One region of the Cytobacillus sp. T106 genome, then DNA from elsewhere that is predicted to be linked to it. Evidence: riboswitches for the same ligand, from Rfam matches in the RefSeq annotation. Region 1 holds a riboswitch; the other holds the start of a gene.
What was found. Region 1 has a riboswitch for FMN ahead of ABU165_RS03145 (ECF transporter S component). Riboswitches for the same ligand answer to the same signal wherever they lie in the genome.
Positions count from the first base shown of each region.

Region 2: another riboswitch for FMN. It lies ahead of ribD (bifunctional diaminohydroxyphosphoribosylaminopyrimidine deaminase/5-amino-6-(5-phosphoribosylamino)uracil reductase RibD); the one in region 1 lies ahead of ABU165_RS03145 (ECF transporter S component).

Region 1 is NZ_JBEUMK010000001.1:626,638-632,672, reverse strand. It holds gene ABU165_RS03165 (CPBP family intramembrane glutamic endopeptidase) at 1-152, opposite strand, end outside; gene ABU165_RS03160 (RecQ family ATP-dependent DNA helicase) at 162-1,661, opposite strand; gene ABU165_RS03155 (YpbB family protein) at 1,639-2,703, opposite strand; gene ABU165_RS03150 (ferredoxin) at 3,015-3,263, shown strand; gene ABU165_RS03145 (ECF transporter S component) at 3,487-4,071, opposite strand; FMN riboswitch at 4,242-4,379, opposite strand; gene ABU165_RS03140 (type 1 glutamine amidotransferase domain-containing protein) at 4,534-5,058, opposite strand; gene ABU165_RS03135 (MerR family transcriptional regulator) at 5,251-5,760, shown strand.
Region 2 is NZ_JBEUMK010000027.1:8,548-14,582, forward strand. It holds gene ABU165_RS24555 (four-helix bundle copper-binding protein) at 1-64, shown strand, start outside; gene ABU165_RS24560 (TlpA disulfide reductase family protein) at 239-814, shown strand; gene ABU165_RS24565 (EcsC family protein) at 818-1,654, opposite strand; FMN riboswitch at 1,819-1,965, shown strand; gene ribD (bifunctional diaminohydroxyphosphoribosylaminopyrimidine deaminase/5-amino-6-(5-phosphoribosylamino)uracil reductase RibD) at 2,105-3,220, shown strand; gene ribE (riboflavin synthase) at 3,201-3,851, shown strand; gene ABU165_RS24580 (bifunctional 3,4-dihydroxy-2-butanone-4-phosphate synthase/GTP cyclohydrolase II) at 3,949-5,142, shown strand; gene ribH (6,7-dimethyl-8-ribityllumazine synthase) at 5,157-5,627, shown strand; gene ABU165_RS24590 (NCS2 family permease) at 5,742-6,035, shown strand, end outside.

The DNA of each region.
Region 1 (6,035 bases):
AAAAACAAGTCGAAAAAGGAAGAAAAATCATTAAATAATATAAAGCCAAGAATCGCGGATATCGCAAGAAGCAGCAGCTGTGTTGCATACAAGTGGAACAAGAGGTCTTTATCGGATAATTCCTTGATTATTTCCATATGCTTTTTTTTCATTATGATCGCTCACTTATTGATTAGCATTCCGGCAAGGAGTTCTTTCCAGCCAGCCCTGGCCAGTCCGGAAGATTCCTCTGCCTGTCCAAAATATTTTTCCAGATCCAGACCGCAAATATCGCAGCAGGAAAGATTTTCAGGCTTTTTGCCTTCCTGAAAATATTCTGCGATTTTTTCCCTCCGGCATGATTTCGAATGGATCCAGCGGCCCACTTCCGCAATTTGCCCGTTTTTTATAAGGACCCTTCTGCGGAGAAACTCATTGATCCTGCCAGGAAGATTGTCCGCTCCCTCATCCCGCAGCCTGTCAGAAAGCTCGGTCAGCACCCGCCACTGGATGTCGGTCAGCCCTGCAGGCAGGCGGAATTCTTTTTCATTCTCTGACAGCTCTGAAGCGCCAAGCCCCTGCGTTTTAAGCAAGGAGAAAACGTAATCAACCTGGTGTTCAGAAGGAAGCTCAGCTTCAGCAAGCTGCAGGGGCAGCTGCTCATCACCCGGCGCCCAAAGAAGGACGGCGGCGCTTGCTTTGCCATCCCTTCCGGCCCGCCCGATCTCCTGCAGGTAGGACTCCAGCTGGAGAGGCATATGGAAGTGGACAACAAAACGGATATCGCTTTTGTTGATCCCCATGCCGAAAGCACTTGTGGCACAAACAATGTCAATCTGGCCGTTTACAAATTGCTGCTGGATCAGGATACGGCTTTCCTGATCCATCCCGCCATGGTAGGCCATCACCTTTTTTGAGCATTTCTCTTTTAGAGACAGAGCTGCCTGTTCGGCCATTTTCTTGCTGGAAAAATATATAATCCCCGGTCCGCTGAACAGCTGAACAAGTTCCTGCAGCCTTGATGCCTTTGCCTGGTAGCCGCTGTGCTTCTCGACAGTCAGGCTGATATTGGGCCTGTCCACAGAAGAAATGACCTGCTCACAGCTTTCCACCTCAAGCCTTGAAATGATATCATTTACTGTCTCGGGTGTCGCGGTAGCTGTCAGTGCCAGTGTCAGCGGACTGCCAAGCTGTTTTCTAGTTTCGCCAAGGCGAAGATAATCCGGCCTGAAATCATAGCCCCACTGTGAAATGCAATGGGCTTCATCTACTACAAATAATGCAATCCTCAGCTTCTTGATCATATTGAGCACAGAAGCTGTATTAAGCATTTCAGGAGAAATAAAGATGAATTTAAAGCTCTGAAGGCTGTCAAAAGCCCAGCGCTTTTCCTCAAAGCTTAAAAATGAGTTGAGTGCAACGACCCTTTTTTCACCGTTCATCTTCATCTGTTCTACCTGGTCCTGCATCAAGGAAAGGAGCGGCGAAACGATGAGAACAGTGCCCTCAAGCAAGTAGCCCGGCAGCTGGTAGCAGATGGATTTCCCTGTGCCGGTCGGAAGCATTGCCAGTGTATGCCGTCCATCCAGGATGGAGGAAATGGCCTCCCTTTGCCCTTTTCTAAAAGATGAGAAGCCGAAATATCTATGGAGCTCTTTTTCAAGCATCATTTCCGTCGCCATACTTGGCCATCACCAGCCTTATTTCAAAATACTCCGCACCGCCTGCCAGCCGCCTGATATGCTTAAGCTGCCGTGACTCGGCATTCATGGCTGCACTCCTGATAAGTTCCTGCTTTTCGGCCTGTACATAGGGATCGATGCTGAACCCCTCTACATTCAGAGCCAGCTCTACAATATGGTCTTCTATTGTGCTTCTTTTAAGTCCCCTTGCCTGAATGATCTTGTCCAGGCAAACACCCTGCTTCAGCATCATATACGTCTTCTGCGCGGACTGTGTCAGCGGAATGGATGACTCTTCGCCGGTAAATAATAACCGGAGGACAGGAAAGCTGCTGCGGTCTTCCATGATGCGAACAATCAGATAGTGCAGGATGGACAGGAAGCAGAACCGGTAATAATCGCTGTCAAAATTCATAGCCTCAGCTGCCTGTTCAGATGTCAGGCCAATATGGCCGGCACCAGTAAGCCTTAGGACAATGATAGAAGGATCGGTCTCTCTGTATGATTCCAGCAAAGCCTCCAGCTCACCATAAAGTCCGGCAGCGAGGGCCTTTTTATCCATCTTCGCTTCGCGCAGGGCTTTTTTCAGCCAAATATGGGCGGCCCTTCTTCTTTGGATCGGAATATAATGTGAATTATTATGGCTAAGCTGGGAAACCACCTGAACGAGCAGCGACAGCCTCTCCCAAAAAAGGGCAGACTTGTCATGAAGCTTCCACCCATTCAATGATGATGGAATTGGCGTTTTCTGCAGCTGGGCAGCAAGGGCTGAAGCTCCCTCGTCTGTGACCATGTAATGAAGCTCTTCCTTCTCTTGGATCAAGCCTTGTTTTTCCAGATGCTTTATCTTCTCATCAAGATCAGCCCTCTCCAGTGAAGGGCAAGTCTGGAATAAAGCGCCAAGCTGGAATAGATGGGCATCCTGAATTGTCTGCGATGACTTTTTTCCATTCAGCAGATGATAGATCGAATAGATGGTCCTCTCGCCGTTCAGCTTGTCCAGACAGTATAAAATAATCATTTGCAGATAGTTAATAGGCATAAAATTCACCTTGCTTGTATATTTTTAGCCTTTTTGCTAATATAACACTTTAAAGCGGCAATATATATTACATTTTTAAGCAGCCTGTTCCTTTATATTATTTTAACATGTTTAGAAATAACCAGGCTGTTTTAAAACATGCACACAGGGTATTAAATGTTGCAAACCCTGATGTGATAAGCATTCTCAATACATTTTCTATTGAAAAGTAAAGAAAGCACACTTACAATAGGTGTATGAGGAAAGAGTTTCCGTACGGCAGAAAGCGGAAACGGCGACTATTTCGGTTAATTGATTGGGAGGTTTTTTACATGGCAAAGTATACAATTGTTGACAAAGAAACATGTATTGCATGCGGCGCATGCGGAGCTGCTGCTCCAGATATTTATGATTATGATGATGAAGGCATTGCATTTGTTACACTTGATGAAAATGAAGGCATCGTTGAAATTCCTGATGTATTAATAGACGATATGATGGATGCATTTGAAGGCTGCCCGACTGATTCCATCAAAGTTGCGGATGAGCCGTTTGAGGGCGATGCCCTTAAATTTGAATAGCAGACACTGAAAAACAGCCTCCTTTTCGAGGCTGTTTTTTTATGTTTTGTCTCCCGCCGGACACTAGGCATGCTTTAGGAAATCGGTCTTGCAAAAGCTGCCGCAGGACAAGGTGTTCACTGTCTGCATCCTAAGGATTCAGGCTCTTCTCGCTCTTTCTCTTGCCTGACTTTAAATTTGCACATAAAAAAAACTGCAGTGCAGGCTGCAGTTTTTCCTTTATTTATGCAGCACTGCGGTATGCAGACTGCTTATTGATCCATGGGTTCATTTTGGCAAACAGAAGCATGAAGATCCCGGTGATGATCAGGCCTTTTACGATGTTGAACGGCAGGATGGCTGTTACAACCATTGTGCGCGTTTCAGGCGCTGACATGGCAGGCATGTTCAGGAACAGCGTATAGGCAGGCAAAATGATGAAATAATTCAGGATGCTCATCAGCACTGCCATGATGAAGGTTGAAATGACCAGGGCAGCTGTCATGCCTTTATTCGTCCTCAGTTTATTGTAGATATAATAGGTTGGAAGCACGAAAAGGATTCCGGCAGCAAAGTTTGCCAAATGTCCTACCGGTACACCGGTGGCGCTTCCTGTCATAAAATAATCCAGTACATTTTTAAATAATTCCACAAGTATCCCTGCAGCCGGACCAAAGATCAACGCAGCAATCAATGCAGGTATGTCGCTGAAGTCAATCATTAAGAATTTCGGAAACGGCGGTATCGGGAAATTCAGCAGCATCAGTACGTATGATATGCTGCTCAGCATTGCAATTGAAACCAAAGCTTTAATAGAAAATTTCTTCATGTTATTCCTCTCTCCTTTTTAGGATCCATCTCACCTAAAGAAGAAAGGTTCGGCAAAAAAAGCCAGTGCCATTGAAATAGAAATCCCCCAAGCAAACTGCTTGAGGGAGAATTTACAAAGGCAAGCTTAATAAACGTTCAATTCCTGCATCTTTTGAACGTTTGCAGAACCTCCATCTTCTCCCATCCAGACTGTACTGTCGGCTTTGGAATCTCACCAAATCCTGCCCAATAAAACAGGCTCGCGGGCTTAGAGCAACTTGCCTCATCACCGCCGGTCGGGAATTTCACCCTGCCCCGAAGATAGACCATATTAAATTATATTTGAACCCCTAATTGGAATTCTGAATTTATTATACTGAAAAAAAACCCTCTTGTGAAGAAAATTGCTCTAACTTTTTGCCGGATCCCTTAGTCCCCACTCAGATCGTCACTATGGACCTTGATGCCCGCTTTGCACTAACTACTTCTTCTCAAGCGCCCGGATAAATTCCCGCATATAATCCGGAAGATCAGGCGGCCTCCTGCTTGATACAATATGGCCGTCCGTTACAGCAGGCTCATCAACCCAGATTGCTCCTGCATTCTCCATATCATCCTTGATTCCCGGGGTACTCGTGACTGTGCGGCCTTCAAGGATCTTTGCAGATATAAGCACCCATCCTGCATGGCATATCTGTCCGATCGGTTTCTTCGCTTCATCCATTTCCCTGATGAGTGAAATAACTTCCGGGAACCTCCTGATTTTATCAGGCGCCCATCCGCCCGGCACCAGGATGGCGTCATAATCATCAGCGGAGATCTCTGAATAGGCATAATCGGACTTCGCCTGGACCCCGTACTTCCCCAGATATGTTTCATTCGCTGTTTCACCTGCCAGCTCTACAATGGCCCCTTCTTCCCGAAGCCGCAGAATGGGATACCAAAGCTCCAGGTCTTCAAACTCGTGATGTACCAAGCTGATAATTTTTTTGCCTTCCAGTCTCATAAATAAGCACTCCTTTTTTCATGGTTACAGTCATTCTACCCCTAATCTGCCTGCATGTCTCCCCTCCGGCCCTGGCCCCCCCGGCAGATTTAGGCTTTTCCTGGCTTTTTTTGCCGAATCCCAACTTGTTTTGTCATGAGGGAAGGAATGTCTTCCTGTTTGCAGTATTTGTAAGATAAAGGAGTGATGAAAATGAATACAAATAAAGCTGCCAGCTCTTTGGGAGTATCGCCGAGCACAATCCAGCGCTGGGTTAAACAGTTCGGTCTTGAAGTCGGAAGGAACGAACTTGGCCACTACCATTTTGAGGAAGATCAATTAGAAATCCTGAAAGATATACAATCCCAGATCCAGAACGGTGCCCTTGTCCATGAGGTAAAGCTCTCGGTCCAAAAAACACCGGAAGTGAAGCAGCAGAATGAGGATCACTCTGTTCAAATAAAGGAATTGGCAGATAAGGTCACCCAGCTGGATTCCCGGCTTGATTCCAAGGCTGATGACGTCGTTTCCTACCAGCTGCTGCAGCACCGCCGTGAAATTGAAGATCTGAAGACCCAGCTGCTGCAGATGGCTGAAAAGGTAGCTCAGCTCGAAGCTTCATCACAAATTGCTGCTTCTGATCAGCTCCCTGTTTTTGATCATCCTTCGATCAAAAGAAGCTGGAAGAAAAAGAATATTATCAGCATGCTTTTCGGTTTTTGAGCACGCCACGGGGGCGGTGCTTTTTTTTTCAAAGCGGCAGACTTCGCACGTCAGGCTGCCGCTGCTGAAGCCTTTAGAATAAAAGCCTGCAGTCCAGGAACCGGGTCTGGCCGGAATGTATTGCCAGGGTCAAAGGCTCTTCTTTTTTGTGCTTGAAGTAAGGAATCAGGACTCTGCCGGATCTATGGGTGCTTGACTCTCCAGCAAAATGACGGTCATGTACTCATTCAGGCTCCTGGGATACATAAACACTCCCCAAATCGGGCAGTCATGTA
Region 2 (6,035 bases), on a different contig from region 1:
TTGCATGAACTCTGCAGAAAAATGCTATATTTGTGCAGAAGAATGCAGAAAGCTTGCTGCTTGAAGGGACACGAAATAGACAAACACAATCCGGCCGGCGTGCCGGTTTTTTTATTGCCGCCTGTTTACTTAGATCACATAGCATATTAAAATGGTGTTCTAGCACGAATATTCAAGCCTATGCAGCTTAGGCCTGCTAAGGACATATAAGAATGCTAATAATAGCCCGAGGTGTAGAATGAAAAAGTTTCTTCTTGTTGCAGGGATCATTTTGCTGGCTTTATTCGTTATTGATAAGACGTTCTTAAAGGATAAAGGGGTCGTAAACAAGGTGCTGCCGGCTGAAAAATATGAAAGGCTGGAGAATCCGGAGGAAATAGCGGTGGGGATTGAACCGGGCAATAAAGCACCGGACTTTACTCTGACTGATTTAGAGGGAAAAACAGTGAGCCTCAGTGATTATAAAGGCAAGAGGGTTTTTCTTAATTTTTGGGCAAGCTGGTGCCCGCCCTGCAAGGCCGAAATGCCTGATATGCAGGAGCTTTACGAAGAAAAAGCAATCGGGGATTTTGAAATCTTGGCTGTCAACATGACATTTATTGAAAAGAACAAAGGCGATGAAATGGACTTTGTAAAGGACCACGGTCTTACCTTTCCCATTCCGCTTGATGTGAAGGGACAGGTCATGGGGGAGTATGAGATTATGGCTTATCCGACCAGCTTTTTTATAGATTCTGACGGAATTATCAGAAGCAGGGTTATGGGCGCTGTGGATAAGGATTTTATAGAGAAAGAAAGCAAAAGGCTTCCATGATGTTCATGGAAGCCTTTCTTCTGTATCTGTCGGCAAAATATCAGATGATGCTGCCTGCAGGCGTTCCTTGATCTTCCTCTTTCTGTAAAGCATCATGCCGGCTTCCCCGATATCCCCGACTGCTGAGCGGTTGATGAATGCACCGAAGACAAGCCCTGCAATCGGCACCATCTGAAAAAGCTTCTTCCAGCCAAACTGATCACGATAAGCAAAGACAACTTCACGCCATCCCTGGATCTCTGATGCGATTTCCCGCTGTACATCCTCTTCCGGCGAATCGATATCGGAAAGCTGCCTGAGAATCGCCTGCTTGCCAACGATGTCAGCAGATACAAACTGCAGCGCCTTGACGATGAACAGTCGTTCTTTCTTGCTTTTCGGATCATAGCCATAGCAGATGGCAATATCCTGAAGGGTCTTCAGCTGCATCCCGAGAAGAACTGGAATATCAAGGCTTAAAGTAAACAATCCTCCAAACCCTGTCCCTGCCCCCTGAATGGCTGCAAGCTTCTTCCTGGAGCCTGTCAGCTTTTCTGCTGCTCCGTCCATCTCCTTGATTGAAAGTACAGCAGTATCTTCAAGAGTATTTACATTCCGCCCCGGATAATAAGATTTAATGGAATTAGAGGTGCTTAAATAGCTGCCGCCCGTCTGTATATAGCTGCCGAGCTCATCAAGCATAACACCCATCTTTTTTTGAATGATGGCTGGGGTCAGCTTGTCCAGCACCTTAAATGGGAGCCTGCCGATTTTTTCCCAAAACCATAGGCCGCTTTGATCAGCTTCCCATTCCTGGCATTTCTGCAGCTCAGACTGCAGCTCTTGTTTGGTCTCCTGCATTGTTGTAATATTCCTTTCTGATTGTAATAGTCATAATACGTTTGTCCCCATCCAAAGGTTTCAGGTGCAAAAGCACTATTTTAATTAATTTTAGCGGCTCATAAGTTCTCTGAATTGTCGTAAGAGATAATTCATGATAAGATGCCTTTAATATTATAAATATAATATTCCTTCGGGGTCGGGTGAAAGTCCCAACCGGCGGTGATGAGGCATGCCTCTTAGTCCGTGACCCGGCTTTACGCTTAGTGAAGACGGTGGATTTGGTGAAATTCCAAAGCCGACAGTTATAGTCTGGATGGGAGAAGGAATGGATGTATGAACCGCGTTTTTAACATTGTGTTTTGAACGCTTATTTCGTCATGTCTAATTTGGCCCCGTACTAATTCTGTACGGGGCCTGCTGTTTTTTCTGGAGAGAAAAAATTGAACGATAGGAAAAGAGGGTGTACATATGACAGATGAAGATTATATGGATCTGGCCCTGTCCCTGGCCAGGAAAACAATCGGGCAGACCAGTCCCAATCCATGTGTCGGCGCCGTTGTGGTAAAAGATGGACAGATTGCAGGGATGGGGGCTCATTTAAAGGCTGGCACCCAGCATGCTGAAGTCCATGCCATCCGGATGGCGGATGGACTTGCCAGGGGAGCAGAGATCTACGTAACACTCGAACCATGCAGCCATCATGGAAAGACTCCTCCCTGTGCAGACCTGATCATCGAATCGGGGATCAAGAGGGTGGTCATTGCCTCAATAGATCCCAACCCGATTGTCGCCGGCCGCGGGATTGCCAAGCTTGAAGCAGCAGGGATAGAAGTGGAAGTTGGAATCAGGCGGGAAGAAGCGGAAGAAATAAATAGCGCATTCTTTCATTTCATGAGGACCAGCAGGCCATATGTAACGATAAAGGCCGCCGCATCATTCGACGGCAAAACAGCAGCGAACACTGGTGACAGCCAATGGATTACCTCTCCAGAATCCAGGGAAGATGTACACCGGCTAAGACATGAACATGACGCAATATTGACGGGCGTAAACACAGTCATCCATGACAACCCCCAGCTTACCGCCAGACTGCCCCGAGGCGGAAAAAACCCTATTAGAGTAATACTGGATTCCACATTAAGGATCCCCGGTGATGCAGCTATCCTGCATGATCAAAAAGCGCCGGTCATCATTTTTACCGGCAGCAATTATGACAACAGCAAGGCGGAGCAAATCAAAGCTCTGGGCACGGAGCTTGTACATTTTCCTGAGGAAGAGGTGCCAGCAGGCAAGGTGCTTGAGGAATTAGGAACAAGGCAGATTCTTTCTGTCTTTGTTGAAGGCGGTTCTGAAATCCATGCTTCTTTCATTAAGGAAGGGCTATTTCAGCAGATCATTCTGTATGCAGCCCCCAAAATCATAGGGGGAAGAAAAGCTGTCCCATTCATCGGGGGAGAAGGGATCTCTTCAATGGATCAATCCACTCCTTTGGCATTTAAATCGGCCGAACGCATCGGTCCGGACCTGAAAATTATTGCGGTGCCGCAGCCGGAGGAGGGCCATCATGTTCACAGGATTAATTGAGGAAGTCGGCAGGGTTGAACAGATTGTCCACCAGGGGAAAACTTTAAAGCTCAGCATATCCGCCGGCAGGATACTTGAAGATGCGGGGATTGGCGACAGCATTGCCGTAAATGGCGTTTGCCTGACAATCACTGATTTTACCGAGAGAAAATTCAGCGCTGATGTTATGCCTGAAACATACCATTCTACCAGCCTTGCCGAATTGAAGCGCAATAGCCCTGTAAATCTTGAAAGAGCCATGAAAGCTGGCGGCCGATTTGGGGGGCATTTGGTATCAGGGCATATAGATGCCAGAGGCAGGATCATTAGAAAAAGGCATGAAGAAAATGCCATCTATTATGAAATCGAAGTGCCGGAGGAATGGTCCCATTTGCCAGTGGATAAAGGTTCCATAGCTGTAGATGGTGTTTCGCTGACCATTTTTGAAGCGGGAGCTTCTTCCCTGACAGTCTCCCTTATTCCCCATACCGCAGGTCATACGATCCTGGGAGGGAAGGAAGCAGGGGAAACTGTGAATCTTGAGTTTGATATGCTTGGGAAATATATTTACAGCTTTATGAATAAGGCTGCCGCCAAGCCGGAAAAGAAAACTGTTTCAGAGGCGCTTCTGAGGGAAAACGGCTTTTTGTGACAGCGTGATAACTAGCTTAAGCAATAAAAGAAGGCATGTCTTTCACCCAGGAATGAATGGGGAAAAATCTGACCTTAACCAAAGGAGAGCTGTAACCATGTTCAATACAATCGAAGACGCTATTGCAGAACTAAAGAAAGGCCGGCCTGTGATTGTAAGTGATGATGAAGACCGGGAAAACGAAGGCGATCTGGTTGCTCTTGCTGAGTTTGCCGGGCCGGAAACCATTAACTTCATGGCAAAGGAGGGGAGGGGTCTGATTTGCATGCCAGTAACAGAGGAGCTTGCAGTCAGGCTCGGCCTCCATCCCATGGTTGATGTTAATACAGACAGCCATGGTACAGCTTTCACAGTCAGTGTTGATTATAAGGAGACGAAGACAGGCATCAGCGCATTTGAAAGGGCACAGACCATCGAAAAACTTCTCGATGAAAGCTCGGTTCCTGAAGATTTTGCCCGTCCTGGACATGTATTTCCTTTGATTTCCAAAGAAGGCGGTGTCCTAAGGAGGGCAGGCCATACAGAGGCGGCAGTTGACCTGGCTCGTCTGGCCGGGGCAAAGCCAGCAGGAGTCATCTGTGAAATCATGAAGGACGATGGCTCCATGGCATTAGTGGATGACCTGAAAGAAATGGCCGAGAAATTCAATCTAAAGATGATTACTATCAAAGACCTGATAGAGTACCGTCTTGAACATGATTCTCTCGTTAAAAGAGAGGCGGAGATATCGCTTCCTACTGAGTATGGACAATTCAAAGCGGTTGGCTATACAAATAAACTGGATGGCAAAGAGCATATTGCCCTTGTAAAGGGAGAAATTTCAGAAGAGGAGCCTGTGCTTCTGAGGGTGCATTCAGAATGCCTGACCGGAGATGTGTTTGGTTCGAACCGCTGTGACTGCGGCCCTCAGCTTGAAGCAGCCCTCAAGCAAATAGAAGAAGCCGGGTCAGGTATTCTCCTGTATATGCGCCAGGAGGGAAGGGGCATTGGCCTTATCAATAAAATGAAGGCTTACAAGCTGCAGGAGGAAGGCTATGACACAGTGGAGGCCAACCACATGCTCGGATTCAAGGATGATCTCCGTGATTACGGGATAGGTGCACAGATACTCCGGGACCTGGGCGTAAGGAAGATGCGCCTCCTGACGAATAACCCCAGAAAAATCGCCGGCCTTGAAGGGTATGGGCTGGAAGTATCAGAAAGGGTACAGCTTCAGCTTCCGTCTAAAAAAGATAATGAAAACTATATGAAAACCAAAAAAACAAAATTAGGTCATATGCTGACTTTTTAATGGAGGAAAATACGATGAAAAAAGTGATTGAAGGAAATCTGGTAGGTACTGGGCTTAAAATAGCTATTGTTGTTTCAAGGTTCAATGAATTTATAACCGGGAAGCTTCTGTCTGGAGCAGAGGATAGCTTGAAAAGGCACGGTGTTGCAGAGGAAGATGTAACGGTCGTGTGGGTGCCGGGAGCCTTTGAAATCCCTCTTGCGGCTAAGAAAATGGCCGATTCCGGAAAGTATGACAGCGTCATAACGCTAGGGACTGTCATCAGGGGAGCTACACCGCATTTCGACTATGTAAGCAGCGAAGTATCAAAAGGAGTGGCTTCAATCAGCATGTCAAGCGGAATCCCTGTCATCTTCGGTGTCCTGACTGTCGATACGATTGAACAGGCGATTGAACGTGCCGGAACGAAAGCTGGAAACAAAGGCTGGGAGGCTGCCGCAGGAGCGATAGAAATGGGGAATCTCTACAGGGAAATGGCCAATTAAGGAGTCTCCTATTGGCAGAGAACTCAATGTCTGCTAAAATATATCCTTGTGGCTCACCTGTTTATCAGGGAGAGCGGGTAGGGAGAGGGCTATACAACAGAATAGGTAATACTAATGAAAATGCTAAATCAATTATTCCAGCTTGATGCCAATGAAACAAGCTTCAAGAAGGAAGTGATGGCGGGTGCTATCGGCTTTTTTACCATTGTGTATATCATAGCCGTCAATTCGCTCATCCTTTCGGAAGCCGGAATACCTTTGGAAGCTGCCATCATGGCAACCATCATCACGTCAGTTGTCGGCTGCTTCCTGATGGGATTCTGGGCGAATGTACCGATCCTTCTTGTGCCTGGAATGGGAATCAATGCCCTGTTTTCTTACACACTCGTGCAGTCTATGGGGCTTTCA